DNA from 2 places in the Terribacillus aidingensis genome. Region 2 is predicted to be linked to the other one. Evidence: predicted binding sites of a transcription regulator. Region 2 holds the regulator's gene; the other holds the start of a gene.
What was found. Region 2 encodes Rex, which represses fermentation and respiration genes when NADH is low (regulators of the CRP and FNR family bind a similar motif). Its sites were predicted from a motif close to TTGTGAAATATTTCACAA; they were not measured.
Positions count from the first base shown of each region.

Region 1 (6,681 bases), 1.6 Mb from region 2:
CTGAGATGCATTTGCGCTTTTTTAATACTTATCTTCTTGATGGAAGTAATTTGGCTTGATGATTTCATTCTTATAAGGTTTATGGAAGATATGAGTTGCTGCAGGTGACATTGGAGGAATGAGCCAGCTCCACATACCTGTCACATTACGTCCAGCTTTTTGCTCCTGCTTCTCGAAATGGGCGAATTGCTTAGCGGCAGTGTGATGATCGACAATCGTAACACCGGATTTTTGGAAAGATTGAAGCACAGCGATATTCAATTCAACCAATGCGCGATCCTTCCAAAGTGTAGATGCCTTGCTTTGATCAAGTTCAAGAACCTCTGCGACTTTCGGCAGCATATGGTAGCGGTCCTCATCGGCCAGGTTCCGTGCACCGATTTCGGTACCCATATACCAGCCGTTGAAAGGTGCTGCGTGATAGGTTATACCGCCGATTTCCAATTTCATATCTGATATGATCGGAACTGCATACCAGCGTATATCTAAATCAGCTAGTTTGGGATACTCCTCATGCTCGATTTGGACCTCCTTCACTATATCGGCAGGTATTTCTTGAAGTACAGGCGGTTGGTCACCCACTTGTACGACGAGCGGAAGAATGTCGTGCATCGTTCCTTTGCCTTCCCACCCAAAGTTTCTGCAAACATTGGTGAAACGTACAGAAGCAGGGTCACCGATTATGCCATGCTCTGTCTCGTACCCAGCATACCGAAGTAATTGATGATTCCAAATCCGGATATTAGCATCCGGTGAGAAGATAGTGATCATCGGCTTTATTATTCCATCATTTGTAGCTTGTTCAATATGATCGAACAGCTTCTCCATTACCTCCTCTGCATTCGTGGCTTCCCGTGCATCTCTTACAAGAAGGCCATTCCAGAACAAGCGGCCGATACAGCGGTTCGAATTCCGCCATGCCATTCTAGCTCCGTGCTCAAGCTCTTCAGCCGTATGGTTATATGTAGAGTTTTTGTTTATTTCATTTTTGATCTCAGACAGGCGCTGTTGTATTTCTTTATCTGATTTCCCGAGTTCTTGATAGCTTATCTGGATGAATTCTGTTGCTTCTTCCAATAGTTCTTGCATAGCAGCAGCCTCCTTTAGTCAGCTTGTAGTATAGCATGTGGGAAGTAAAAAGGCGTTATTAGGCAGAAATTGTAGAAAAAGGTTCATGAACGGCACATATTAGCCGATAAATAAAAAAGAGAGGAAGGGGGAATTATGATGAAAAAAAGACAAGCCATTAGTGTGTTGAGTACAGCATATCTTTATGCCATTTTGCTGTTTCTGCAAAATGAAAGGGTTTTCTTGTTCGAGTGGTGGGTTAATCTAATAATCGGACTTGTTTTGGCCGGGGGAAGCTTTACTTATGTTTTGCTATCCAATAATCAAACAGAAGAAACAGCAGCTGAACCTGCCGCAGAGATTCCATTTCCACAGGAGACAGCAGCGACGGTTGAGCCGGATATAGAACCAGAAAGAGATTCGGCATCTGATAAGCTGGAACAGACAGGTGAAGCGCTGAATCAAATTGTAACCGCTTTAGAAGAAGTTACGATCGGTTCAGAGAATCAATCCCATGCTTCAGCTGAGTTAGCTGGAACAATGCAGAAGTTCGCTGAGAATGTCATGATGGTGGCGTTAAAAGGGGAAGAAGCCAAGCAGGTTGCTGGTGAGATGGATGCATTGACTAAAGAAGGCGCATCTCATATGGATGATTCCGTCAATCATATGGATACGATAACAAGCAAAATTACATTCTCCTATGAAAAAGTAATCGGCTTGAATGGGAAGACAGATCAAATCAGTGCATTGCTCCAGGCAATCAAGGATATTGCCGAACAGACGAATCTGCTTGCGCTGAATGCTGCCATCGAAGCGGCACGGGCAGGTGACCAGGGTCGCGGATTCGCAGTGGTGGCAGATGAAGTGCGCAAGCTTTCCGATCAAGTCCGTGTTGCTGTAACGGACATAACAGGTGTATTCCAAGCCATCCAGACAGAATCCAAGGAAGCTGTCGATGCTCTTGGTGCAGGAAAGGAAGCAGTTGTTGCCGGATCTGATAAGATCACAACGACCCAAAGCACGTTTGAACAGCTGCAAGCAGAGATCACCATAACGAGCAATCAAATTGAAGCGATTTCAGCAGCTATGTATGAGGTTCTTGATAACACCCGTGGTGTAACTGACAGTATCAATAGCATCGTATCTGTCGCGGAACAGAATGCAGCAAGTATGCAGGAAGTGACTGCTATTACGCAGGATATACAACAAAACTTCACGAAGTAATTCTAAAAGCGGCCAGCGGGTCGCTTTTTTTATCCCAGCTTCGATTCCCTCCTAGCTTTTAAATACTATTTACCTCTTGAAATTACCCCTCCTGCAAAGCGTTAAAACCTGTTAAATTATTTGGATGCGCTTCCTATAAATTTTTTGTTAAATGACCGGGTTATGGTTTGAATAGAGGGCTTTTCTGTTGTATCGTTAGCGGATATTATGTCAGAAAAAAGGAGGAGTTAACATGTCTCTAGCAGGCAGACAATTTAAACCTACGACAGTGATTGCCGTATTGATGGTTTGCGCTTTTTCCATCGGAACAACGGAATATGTCGTCACTGGCGTACTTACCCATATCGCGTCGGATCTCGGTGTGACAATTGCATCAGCGGGTCTTGTTGTCAGCATGTATGCACTTGGTGTGGCAATATTCGGTCCGCTTATGACAACCTTATCTGTCAAATTGCCAAGGAAGCCGATGCTGCTTCTGTTTATGCTGATTTTCATCATCAGTAATATTATTAGCGCGACAGCACCGAATTTTACAGTGCTGCTTATTTCGCGTGTCGCTTCCGCTTTTATGCACGGTCCATTTTTCGCGCTCGCTTTTGTCATGGCAAGTGACCTTGTGGAACCGCGTAAACGTGTCCAGGCGATTGCCGCCGTCAATGGTGGACTTACTATCGCGATCATGATCGGTGTCCCATTCGGAGCTTATCTTGGCTCACTGATAGAATGGCGTCTCGTATTCTGGCTAATTGCAGTTCTCGGAGTGTTAGGATTAATCGGGCTGCTTATTTGTGCACCGAATACAAAGCCGGCAGAAACGCCGCGTATCAAGCAGGAGCTTAGTGTATTCAAACATAAACAGGTGCTGCTGACGATAGCTATCATCATATTTGGCTACTCAGGTGTGTTTACTGCCTACACGTTCATTGAACCGCTGCTGCGGTCGGTTACTGGCTTTGGAGGCGTCGGAATCATGATCAGTCTCTTCTTCTTCGGAATGGGGAGCGTAATTGGTAATTTTTCAACGCCGCGGCTAGCTGCTGGCAATGTGACTAGAACGTTAATCTATGTATTTGCAACGCTGACTGTCATTCTCCTATTGTTCCCGCTGGCAACACCATATGCGATCACTGCTGTTTTAATTATTGGCCTGTTTGGTGCCGGTGCTTTTGGAACAACTCCTTTATTGCAGTCAAAAATCGTTATGGCAGCAAAAGAGGGCCCGACGATTGCAGCAGCAGCAAGTGTGTCAGCATTCAATCTGGCGAATGCTGGCGGTGCTTATATAGGCGGACTTGTGCTGGATGCAAATCTCGGCTATACATGGCTTTCTGTTATCGGAGCCGGTATTTCTATCATTGGAATTCTATTATCCGCAATATCTTATCGAGAAGAGAAAAAGCAACCAGAAGCAGCCTGAATAGTATTGCAAGGTCCAATACCTTCCTTCATACTAGAATAAATTTCTAGGAGGGGAAGCAGCGATGAATCCAATATTAAGAGATTTCAAGACTACTATTGAGACAGAGCGTCTTATCATCAGGCAGCCTAAAATCGGTGATGGCAAAGCTATGAACGAAGCTATCAAAGCATCTCTGCCGGAGCTGCAGCTCTGGATGCCATTTGCGCAGGAACTGCCGACTCCGGAAGAAACGGAGGAAAATATCCGGCAGTCGGTCGCAAATTGGATCAATCGGACCAATCTGCGAATGCTCATTTTCCGTAAGGATACTGGAGAATTCATTGCATCCAGCGGTTTTCACGGGATAGATTGGGATGTTCCAAAAGTAGAAATCGGATATTGGATGGACACACGTCATACGGGACAGGGATTTATGACGGAAGCCGTTGAAGCTCAAACGGAGTATGCCTTTACAGAGCTTGGTGTCCGGCGGGTTCAGATACTATGCGATGAAGAAAACAGTGCAAGCCGGGCTGTTCCGGAACGGCTCGGCTATAAGCTGGAGGGGATACATTATTCTGACAGCCTGCATGTAGATGGTAAGACTGTTCGCAATACGGTGTATTACAGCAAAACCAGATAATGGCTGGTAAACCAGAAATAGTTGCAGATTTACATGAAACGTTCAAATTTTGTTCACTACTTATTCTTATTCTCTCTTTTTGCCGGTGTTAGAATGAAAAATGAACTGTTTACTTACCAGGCAAGTCTGGTCTTTTTGGCTGCTTTGTATTACACTAGTTTCTGGATTGTTGTCAGACACTGTCTATTCGGCAGTGTGATTGTGTGTTTCCAGCTGAGTTTCTGCCACTCCTGCGGGAATGCGGAAGTTTCATTGTGAAATACTTATCAAAACCCTATTATAGCGGATATGGTTGTTTTCCTATGCAGAGGGAAAACAACCGTTCTCGTGAATTCAGGTAAAGAAAGGAAGGGAAGCAGGCGCATGCTTAAAAAATTGAAACCCTTAAGTCTTCTATTGTTCCTTGCCCTGCCGCTAATGCTCGCCGGCTGTTCTACACCGGAAGTGCTTGATCCGAAAGGACCAGTGGCAAGTCAGCAGAGTGACCTTATTATTCTATCAATCATCTTTATGCTTACAATCGTTGCGGTTGTATTCGTACTTTTGACGATTATCCTTGTCAAGTACAGAGAAAGAAAGGATCACGACAAGTACAGCCCTGAACTACACGGCAGCATGCTGCTCGAGACTATCTGGACGATCATCCCGATTATCATCGTAGTAATTTTGGCTGTCCCTACTGTCAGAACGATCTATTCACTAGAGGAAGCGCCTCAGCCTAAGACGGCTGAAGCAGCGCAAGAAGACCCTCTAGTAGTACATGCAACATCCATCAACTGGAAATGGGTATTTACCTATCCAGAAGAAGACATCGAAACAGTGAACTATCTGCATATTCCGATTCACCGTCCGGTGGAATTCAAATTGACATCTGCCGATTCCATGGCTGCTCTATGGATACCAAGCCTAGGCGGTCAGAAATATAACATGGCAGGCATGCAGACAACTCTTTATCTGCAAGCAGACCACGTTGGCACGTACGATGGACGAAACGCTAACTTCACAGGTGAAGGCTTCAACGAACAACGATTCAAAGTCTACGCCGATGAAGAAGCTGATTACCAACAGTGGGTGGAAGACGTACAAAACTCCGCTCCAGAACTGACACAATACGAGTATGACAATCTTTTGATTCCTGGTGTTTATGAGGACGGAACAGCTGAATTCAATGGTACGCACTTGCAATGGATTGACCATTCAAAAAATGCGGACTACACATTGGAAGCATGGGATCGCTTAGGCTATGAGCCGAAGAATCCGCATGCAAAAGACAAATCTCAAAATCTCTTGCGTGAAGACGAAATTCCGTACTATCAGCAAGACAATACTGTAGACAACTCGGATGAAGACATGGACTCTGAAGAACATGCACATGCGGGTCATGAGTAACAGAGAGAGGGGGAAGAGTTTTGGACTTAAAATGGAATGAGTTTATCATTACCGGCGATCCATTGATTTTGGGCGCACAGATCAGCATCTTGCTCGGTGGAATCGCCGTTGTAGCTGCCCTTACTTACTTTAAAAAATGGAGTTGGCTATGGAAAGAATGGCTGACTTCCGTTGACCATAAGAAACTGGGTATCATGTATATCCTTAGTGCCCTATTAATGCTTTTCCGCGGCGGTATCGATGGTTTGATGATCCGTACGCAGCTTGCGAAGCCAGGGATGGAATTCCTGGATCCGCAGCACTATAACGAGGTATTCTCGACACACGGTGTTATCATGATCCTTTTCATGGCGATGCCATTCTTGATCGGTTTGATCAACTACATCGTACCGTTGCAAATCGGTGCACGTGACGTTGCATTCCCGTATTTGAACAACTTGAGCTTCTGGACATTCTTTGTCGGTATGGCTCTATTCAATATTTCCTTCATCATCGGTGGTTCACCTGATGCCGGTTGGACTGGTTATACGCCGCTTGCGACGAATGAATTCAGCCCAGGCCCTGGTCAGAACTACTACTTGCTAGCAATCCAGATTGCTGGTATCGGTACATTGATGACAGGTATCAACTTCTTCGTTACCATCCTTAAGATGCGTACGAAAGGTATGACACTAATGAAAATGTCCATGTTCACATGGACATCATTGATCACAATGCTGATCATCATCTTTGCATTCCCAGTGCTTACAGTTGCACTTGCTATGCAGACATTTGACCGTTTATTCGGTTCCGTACTCTTCACCTTGCAAGGTGATGGTAACCCGATGCTTTGGGTCAACCTATTCTGGGTATGGGGTCACCCTGAAGTATATATCGTTATTCTTCCTGCGTTCGGGATCTTCTCTGAGATCATCTCGACATTTGCAAGAAAACAGCTATTCGCTTACAAAGCGATGGT
Region 1 is NZ_CP159996.1:2,396,391-2,403,071, reverse strand. Features, by position in the region: gene ABXS78_RS12710 (nitric oxide synthase oxygenase) at 22-1,089, opposite strand; gene ABXS78_RS12705 (methyl-accepting chemotaxis protein) at 1,225-2,292, shown strand; gene ABXS78_RS12700 (MFS transporter) at 2,525-3,709, shown strand; gene ABXS78_RS12695 (GNAT family protein) at 3,774-4,334, shown strand; gene qoxA (cytochrome aa3 quinol oxidase subunit II) at 4,698-5,723, shown strand; gene qoxB (cytochrome aa3 quinol oxidase subunit I) at 5,744-6,681, shown strand, end outside.
Region 1: qoxA (cytochrome aa3 quinol oxidase subunit II) is a predicted target of Rex. The motif match lies at 4,587-4,604, and genes of this name have one in related genera.

Region 2 (6,681 bases):
CACAGATCACGAACATTGCTATCCTGCCGAATTTTCGAGGACAGAAACTGGGTGAGAAGCTATTTGCTCATGTGATGGAACAGGCAATACTTGCAGGGGCTTATCGTTTATCTCTTGAGGTACGTGTATCTAATATACCAGCACAGCATTTATATCGGAAATTTGGTTTAGTACCAGGCGGTATCCGAAAAAACTATTATACAGACAATCAGGAAGACGCGATTGTAATGTGGGTGAATTTATGAAAACATCAGAACTTATCTTAGCTATAGAAACAAGCTGTGATGAAACAGCCGCAGCAGTCATCGAAGGAGGCAGGATCATCAGATCCAATGTTGTTGCTTCCCAAATCGAGAGCCATAAGCGTTTTGGCGGTGTTGTTCCGGAAATTGCGTCCAGGCACCATGTGGAACAGATTACGCTCGTCATTGAAGAGGCTATCGAGCAAGCTGGAATCCAGAAAGAAGAATTGGATGCCATTGCTGTGACTCAGGGACCTGGTCTTATCGGTGCATTGCTTGTCGGGGTGAATGCCGCCAAAGCGCTGGCATTCTCCATCGGCAAACCGCTGATTGGCGTCCACCACATAGCAGGACATATCTATGCCAACCGTTTGGAGCAGGAGTTCGAGTTCCCGCTGCTGGCATTGGTCGTTTCTGGCGGTCATACAGAGCTTGTTCTTATGAAAGAACATGGCAGCTTTGAAGTAATCGGGGAGACCCGTGACGATGCAGCTGGTGAGGCTTATGACAAGGTAGCCAGGACATTGCAGCTGCCTTATCCAGGAGGCCCACGCATTGATAAGCTGGCAGCAGAAGGCGAGCAATCGATCGATTTCCCTCGTGCTTGGCTCGAGCCGGAGAGCTATGATTTCAGCTTTTCAGGTTTGAAGTCTGCGGTCATCAACACATTGCATAATGCTAAGCAAAAAGGACAAACGTTGGAGCCAGCAGATGTCGCCGCAAGCTTCCAAGCCAGCGTAGTGGATGTGCTTGTAGGGAAGACAATCCGAGCGGCCGAAGCATTTGGTGCTAAGCAAGTCATTGTTGCAGGTGGTGTTGCTGCTAATAGAGGGCTGCGCACTTCATTGGAAGAAGTGTTTGCGGACAAGCAAGCTGAACTGCTTATCCCGCCGCTTGCTTTATGCACGGATAACGCAGCCATGATTGGGGCAGCTGCATCCATTCTTTATCAGCAAGAGAAATTCGCTGATCTATCAATGAATGCCAAGGCATCCATGCCGTTATAATAAAAAGCATCGTTTTCATGAAGAAAACGATGCTTTTTTTATTCACATTACATATTCTGAATTGTGTATAACTTATTAAAACCCACTATTAGTACCAGGTAAAGAAGTGGATAAATCAGTGGAAAACCTCTGTGGATTCTGTGGATATTGTGTATAACCTTGTGTATATCCCATTAAATCAACAATGAAAACGCATTTAGTCTTGTGTATAACTTTCTTGTTCTTCGCTAAGTGTTTCCCATTCCTCCATCACTTCCAGAAGTGTTGCCTGAAGTTCCTCATTCTTTTCAGTGATTTCCTGGGCCTTCTGATAATCCTGGAAAATGTCCGGATCTGTGAGCAAAGTCTCATTGCTTTCAATCTCAGTCTCCAGTTCGGCTATCTTCTCTTCCAGCTCCGAAATGCGCCGTTCCCGTTTCCGTATTTCCCGCTTTATTGCCTTATCTTGATGATAAGAGGATTTGCTCTCCTGTGTAACAGTTGTTTGTTTCGTTTCTGCAGCAGAAGCCTCCAGAGCAGCAATTTCCTGCTTCTCTTGTTTCTTTTCGATAAAATAATCATAGTTGCCCAAGTAGGATATAATCTGCTTGTCCGCCATTTCCAGTACTTGTGTGGAAACTTTATTCATGAAGTATCGGTCATGTGAGACAAAGAGTATAGTACCCGGATAGTCGGCTAATGCACTTTCCAATACTTCCTTGCTGTCTAAATCAAGGTGGTTGGTCGGTTCATCCATGATCAAGAGATTTGATTTCTGCATCATCAGCTTCGCAAGGGCAAGACGTGCTTTTTCACCACCGCTTAGCGTGTTGACGACTTTGAGGACATCATCGCCAGTGAACAGGAAATTGCCAAGAATTGTGCGGATATCCTTTTCATCCATAAGTGGATACTCATCCCATAGCTCGGCAAGGACACTCTTCGAGGAATGCAATTCTGTCTGCTCCTGGTCGTAATAGCCGATGCTGACGCCTGTCCCAAGTTCCACATGACCGGACTTAGCAGGCAGCTTTCCAATGATAGTCTTGAGCAAAGTCGTCTTACCAGTTCCATTCGGTCCAGTAAGAGCAATGCGGTCTTGACGATTCATATGGAAGGTAACGTGTTCGAAGACAGGGGAGGTACTTTCCGGATACTGATAGGACAAGTCCTTTACCTTTAATACATCATTTCCGCTCCGCCGATCAATATCAAATGTGAGTTTCGCAGAAGATGCATCATGAAGCGGCCGATCGATTCTCTCCATCTTTTCCAGCTGTTTGCGTCTGCTTTGCGCGCGCTTTGTCGTTGTGGCACGTGCGATGTTCTTTTGGACGAATTCTTCCATCTTTTTAATTTCGGACTGCTGCTTCTCGTATTGCTTCAGCTCCCGCTCGAAATTGGCAGCTTTCTGTTCAAGATAATTACTGTAATTTCCTTTATAACGAACAGAGTGATTATGAGCTATCTCAATGACGGTATTGACGGTTTTGTCGAGAAAGTAACGGTCGTGCGATACAACTACGACAGCACCCTGGTAGCTGCTCAAATATCCTTCCAGCCAGTCCAAGGTAGAAATGTCCAAGTGGTTAGTCGGCTCATCCAGTATTAACACGTCTGGTTTCTGGAGGAGAAGCTTACCTAATGCAAGTCGCGTCTTTTGACCGCCGCTTAATGAACCTATCGGTGTGGACAAGTCCTTATCTCCGAATCTCAAACCGTTCAGTACAGAACGGATATCTGCTTCATATTGATAGCCTCCGTTCAAGCGGAAGGCCTGCTGTTTTGTATCATAATTGGTTAGAAGCTGCTGGTAGGCAGTATCGTCTGAAATAAGTTCAGGATCTCCCATCCTTTCTTCCAGACGGCGCAGCTCTTCCTCTTGCTGTATAAGATCTGCGAAAACAGTTTTCATTTCTTCCAGGATGCTTTTTTCAGATTCCAAGCCGGTATGCTGCTCCAAATACCCAAGAGTGGCATCCTTTGCTAAGAATACATTTCCTTCGTCATAGCTTAATTCCCCTGCAAGGATCTTCAGCAAGGTCGATTTTCCTGCACCGTTTCGTCCGACAATGGCTAATCGGTCCTGTGTTTGCACTTCCAGTTTTATATTAGATAAAATGACGTCTGCGCCAAATAGTTTCGTTATATTGTTAGCTTGCAATAAAATCATTCTGTTCACCTCATACTATCAGTGTATCCTATGTGACAAAACAGTAGCAAGCACCGAATTCCAGCGCTTTTCGCATTCATGCTGATGGACATCAGAAATGAATTTGTTAAAATGGAGACAAGGTACGTCTTTGTGAATCTGTACAAGACTTTCCTTCTCAAATCTGTTAGAATAAGTTGTTAACTATAATCGTACTTTGTGAAAGTATCATATGTAACAATTCAAGGACGAAGCCGCAGGCAGCATCTGCAACTCCTTACAGATGCGAGAAAGGAACCTGTCTGCATCCATTATTCCATTCTTTAGGAATAGGTGCTGATCATATACGACAGAAGGTAACAGAACGAAAGCGTTCTAGTCCGATAGGCCTTTTTGATCAGCTGCATGGCTGCACGAAGTTCCCTTCTGGAAGCTGCAGGCTTTAGGAGGATAAATGAGCATGTATATGGACCAAAATAAAATACCAAAAGCTACGGCAAAGCGGTTGCCGCTTTATTATCGATTTCTGAACAGTCTGCATCTGCAGGGGAAGACAAGAGTCTCTTCAAAAGAACTCAGTGAATCGGTTAAAGTAGACTCAGCTACAATCCGCCGGGACTTTTCCTATTTCGGAGCACTTGGTAAAAAAGGCTATGGTTATAATGTAGAGTACTTGCTGAACTTCTTCCGGAAAACACTAGATCAAGATGAGATCACAAGAGTGGCGCTCATCGGGGTCGGTAATCTTGGAACAGCTTTCCTGAATTATAACTTTACGAAGAATAACAATACAAAAATAGAAATGGCTTTCGATACGGATCCAGGAAAAGTTGATCATAATATCGGTGGTGTCCCTGTATACCATATCGACGATCTGGAACAATATATCAGCAATGTTAGTGCAGCGATCCTGACGGTGCCAGCGCATGCTGCACAAGCAATCACCGATCGTCTTGTCGAATGCGGTATTGCTGGAATCCTGAACTTTACGCCAGCGCGTATTGCGGTACCGAGCAATATTCGTGTTCACCATATCGATTTGGCTATTGAATTGCAGTCATTAGTTTATTTTTTGAAGCATTATTAATTCAAGCACCTCTCATACAGAGGTGCTTTTTCTTTAGAAAGTCAAACTGGAATCAATTCATGTTTTTATCGTATTATTCACGGCTAAATCAAGATCAGGCAGAGACACAAGAAATGTAAGCTGAAGGGAAGTGTAAGCATGGAGCATCAAGAAGCCATCACATTAGAGAATGTGACGTATGAAACGGAGAAAAACCATATCATCCATGATATTACAGGTGCGTTCACAAAGGGGAAGATTACAGCAATAATCGGCCCATCAGGCGCAGGGAAAACGACACTTTTTCGATTATGCAATGGATTACTGTCACCCTCAGGCGGAAATATCCTGATTGATGGGAAGGAAATCGTAACGTTTGATCCTGTGAGCTTACGTCGTCATGTCGGTATTGTTCTCCAACAAGCAATCATGCTTGAAGGAAGCGTTCGTGATAATCTGGCATTGCCATTACAGCTCTCTGAAAAGGAGCTGTCTGATGATGAGGCAGAGCGGATGATACAGTTGGTAGGCTTGGAACCTGATATCTTGAATCAGAATAGCAGGGATTTATCAGGCGGGCAGAAGCAGAAGGTCTCTATTGCTAGAACACTGCTGAATGAGCCGGGGATTTTACTGCTGGATGAAATCACCTCTTCCTTGGATCGAGTTTCTAGGCAGGATATTGAGAATCTGATGAAGCGGGTCAATAGAGAGAATGGAACGACGATCATCTGGATCACGCATAACTTGGAACAAGCAAAAACGGTTGCAGATGAAGTCTGGGTCATGATAAATGGCACGATTGCCGAAGCAGGACCGATTGCCATACTTGACCATCCAGAGAATGATGCCGTTAAGCACTTTGTCATGGAGGAGGAAAAATGAATGCACTTGCTTTGTTACTCACTCTGTTATTTGTCCTTATTCCACTTTTCTTATCTAAGACATTACAACTGGGACTCGAAAAAGATACGGTCATTGCAACAGTCCGTTCCATTATCCAGCTGTTTGCAGTTGGCTATGTGCTGCAGTTTATCTTCGATTCCGGTAATATCCTTTATATTTTCCTGATGGTGGCGCTCATGATCGGTGCAGCAGTACAAAATGCAAGAAAAAAAGGAGCATCTATCAGAGGCATTACATGGAAACTGGTGCTTACATTCATTGTAATCGAAGTACTGACACAAGGGATTCTTTTAGGACTTCAGATTACTCCTCCAACTGCACAATATATCATCCCATTAAGCGGAATGGTTATAGGGAATTCTATGGTGCTAGGTATTTTGTTTTTGAATCGCTTCACTTCAGAAGTGGCGTCCAGAAGAGAGGAAACAGAGCTTATCCTTTCATTGGGCGGCACACCGAAGCAAGCAATTCAACGCTCCCTGCTGGCATCCATTAAGGCAAGTACTATTCCCACGATAGAAAGCCAAAAAACGATTGGGCTAGTTCAGCTGCCAGGTATGATGAGCGGTCAAATCATTGCCGGAGCAGATCCGCTCCAGGCAGTTATGTTCCAGCTCCTGATTCTCTTCCTGCTGCTTACAACAGCCATTGTGACAAGTACCCTGCTAGGCTTCTTGTCTTATCCAACGAAGTTTAATGAACGAATGCAGGTTATAGATTAGAAAATCGTTTCTGCAGCGAACATGAAGTTGTCAATACCGCAAGAAAAGCCGCCTATATAAAAAGGACGGCTTTTTTTGTATTACAATGGAAAAGGTTCAAACACACTATCGATTATAGTGCCATCATACACAAAACTGACCGTACTGCCTCCCTGCCAAATGCCGATTTCATAATCGTCTTCTTCCCCATATAGAATCACTGTGGCATCAAAGGCTGAATAGGAAGCTTCAGGACGCATTTCATCGCGTTTGCATGTATTGATGCATTTCAGTATATAATCGACCCGCTCCTTATCTGTAACCGTCACAGATGAATTAGTGGCTTCTGGAACATACACTTCGATTTGTCTTATAGTATCTTCAATAAGTGCATCCTGCTTAAAAGGTTTGAAAGCAGCAAATATCCAGACAGTGACTCCGGTAAGCAAGAGAAAAATGATAAGGAAACGGATGGTATTGGCAAGCAAGCAAAATCCCCCTAAAGTCTTTTCTTTATCATCTCACACTTCTATAAAAGGAATTTTAATGATATTGTAAATATCATACAGATAAGTTTCGGGTATCGAAGTAATAGCGACTCCTCGTTTGTTAGCGCTGTTTTAAGGGA
Region 2 is NZ_CP159996.1:451,640-458,320, forward strand. Features, by position in the region: gene rimI (ribosomal protein S18-alanine N-acetyltransferase) at 1-245, shown strand, start outside; gene tsaD (tRNA (adenosine(37)-N6)-threonylcarbamoyltransferase complex transferase subunit TsaD) at 242-1,249, shown strand; gene ABXS78_RS02545 (ABC-F family ATP-binding cassette domain-containing protein) at 1,446-3,401, opposite strand; gene ABXS78_RS02550 (redox-sensing transcriptional repressor Rex) at 3,841-4,467, shown strand; gene ABXS78_RS02555 (phosphate ABC transporter ATP-binding protein) at 4,606-5,331, shown strand; gene fetB (iron export ABC transporter permease subunit FetB) at 5,328-6,074, shown strand; gene ABXS78_RS02565 (hypothetical protein) at 6,155-6,541, opposite strand.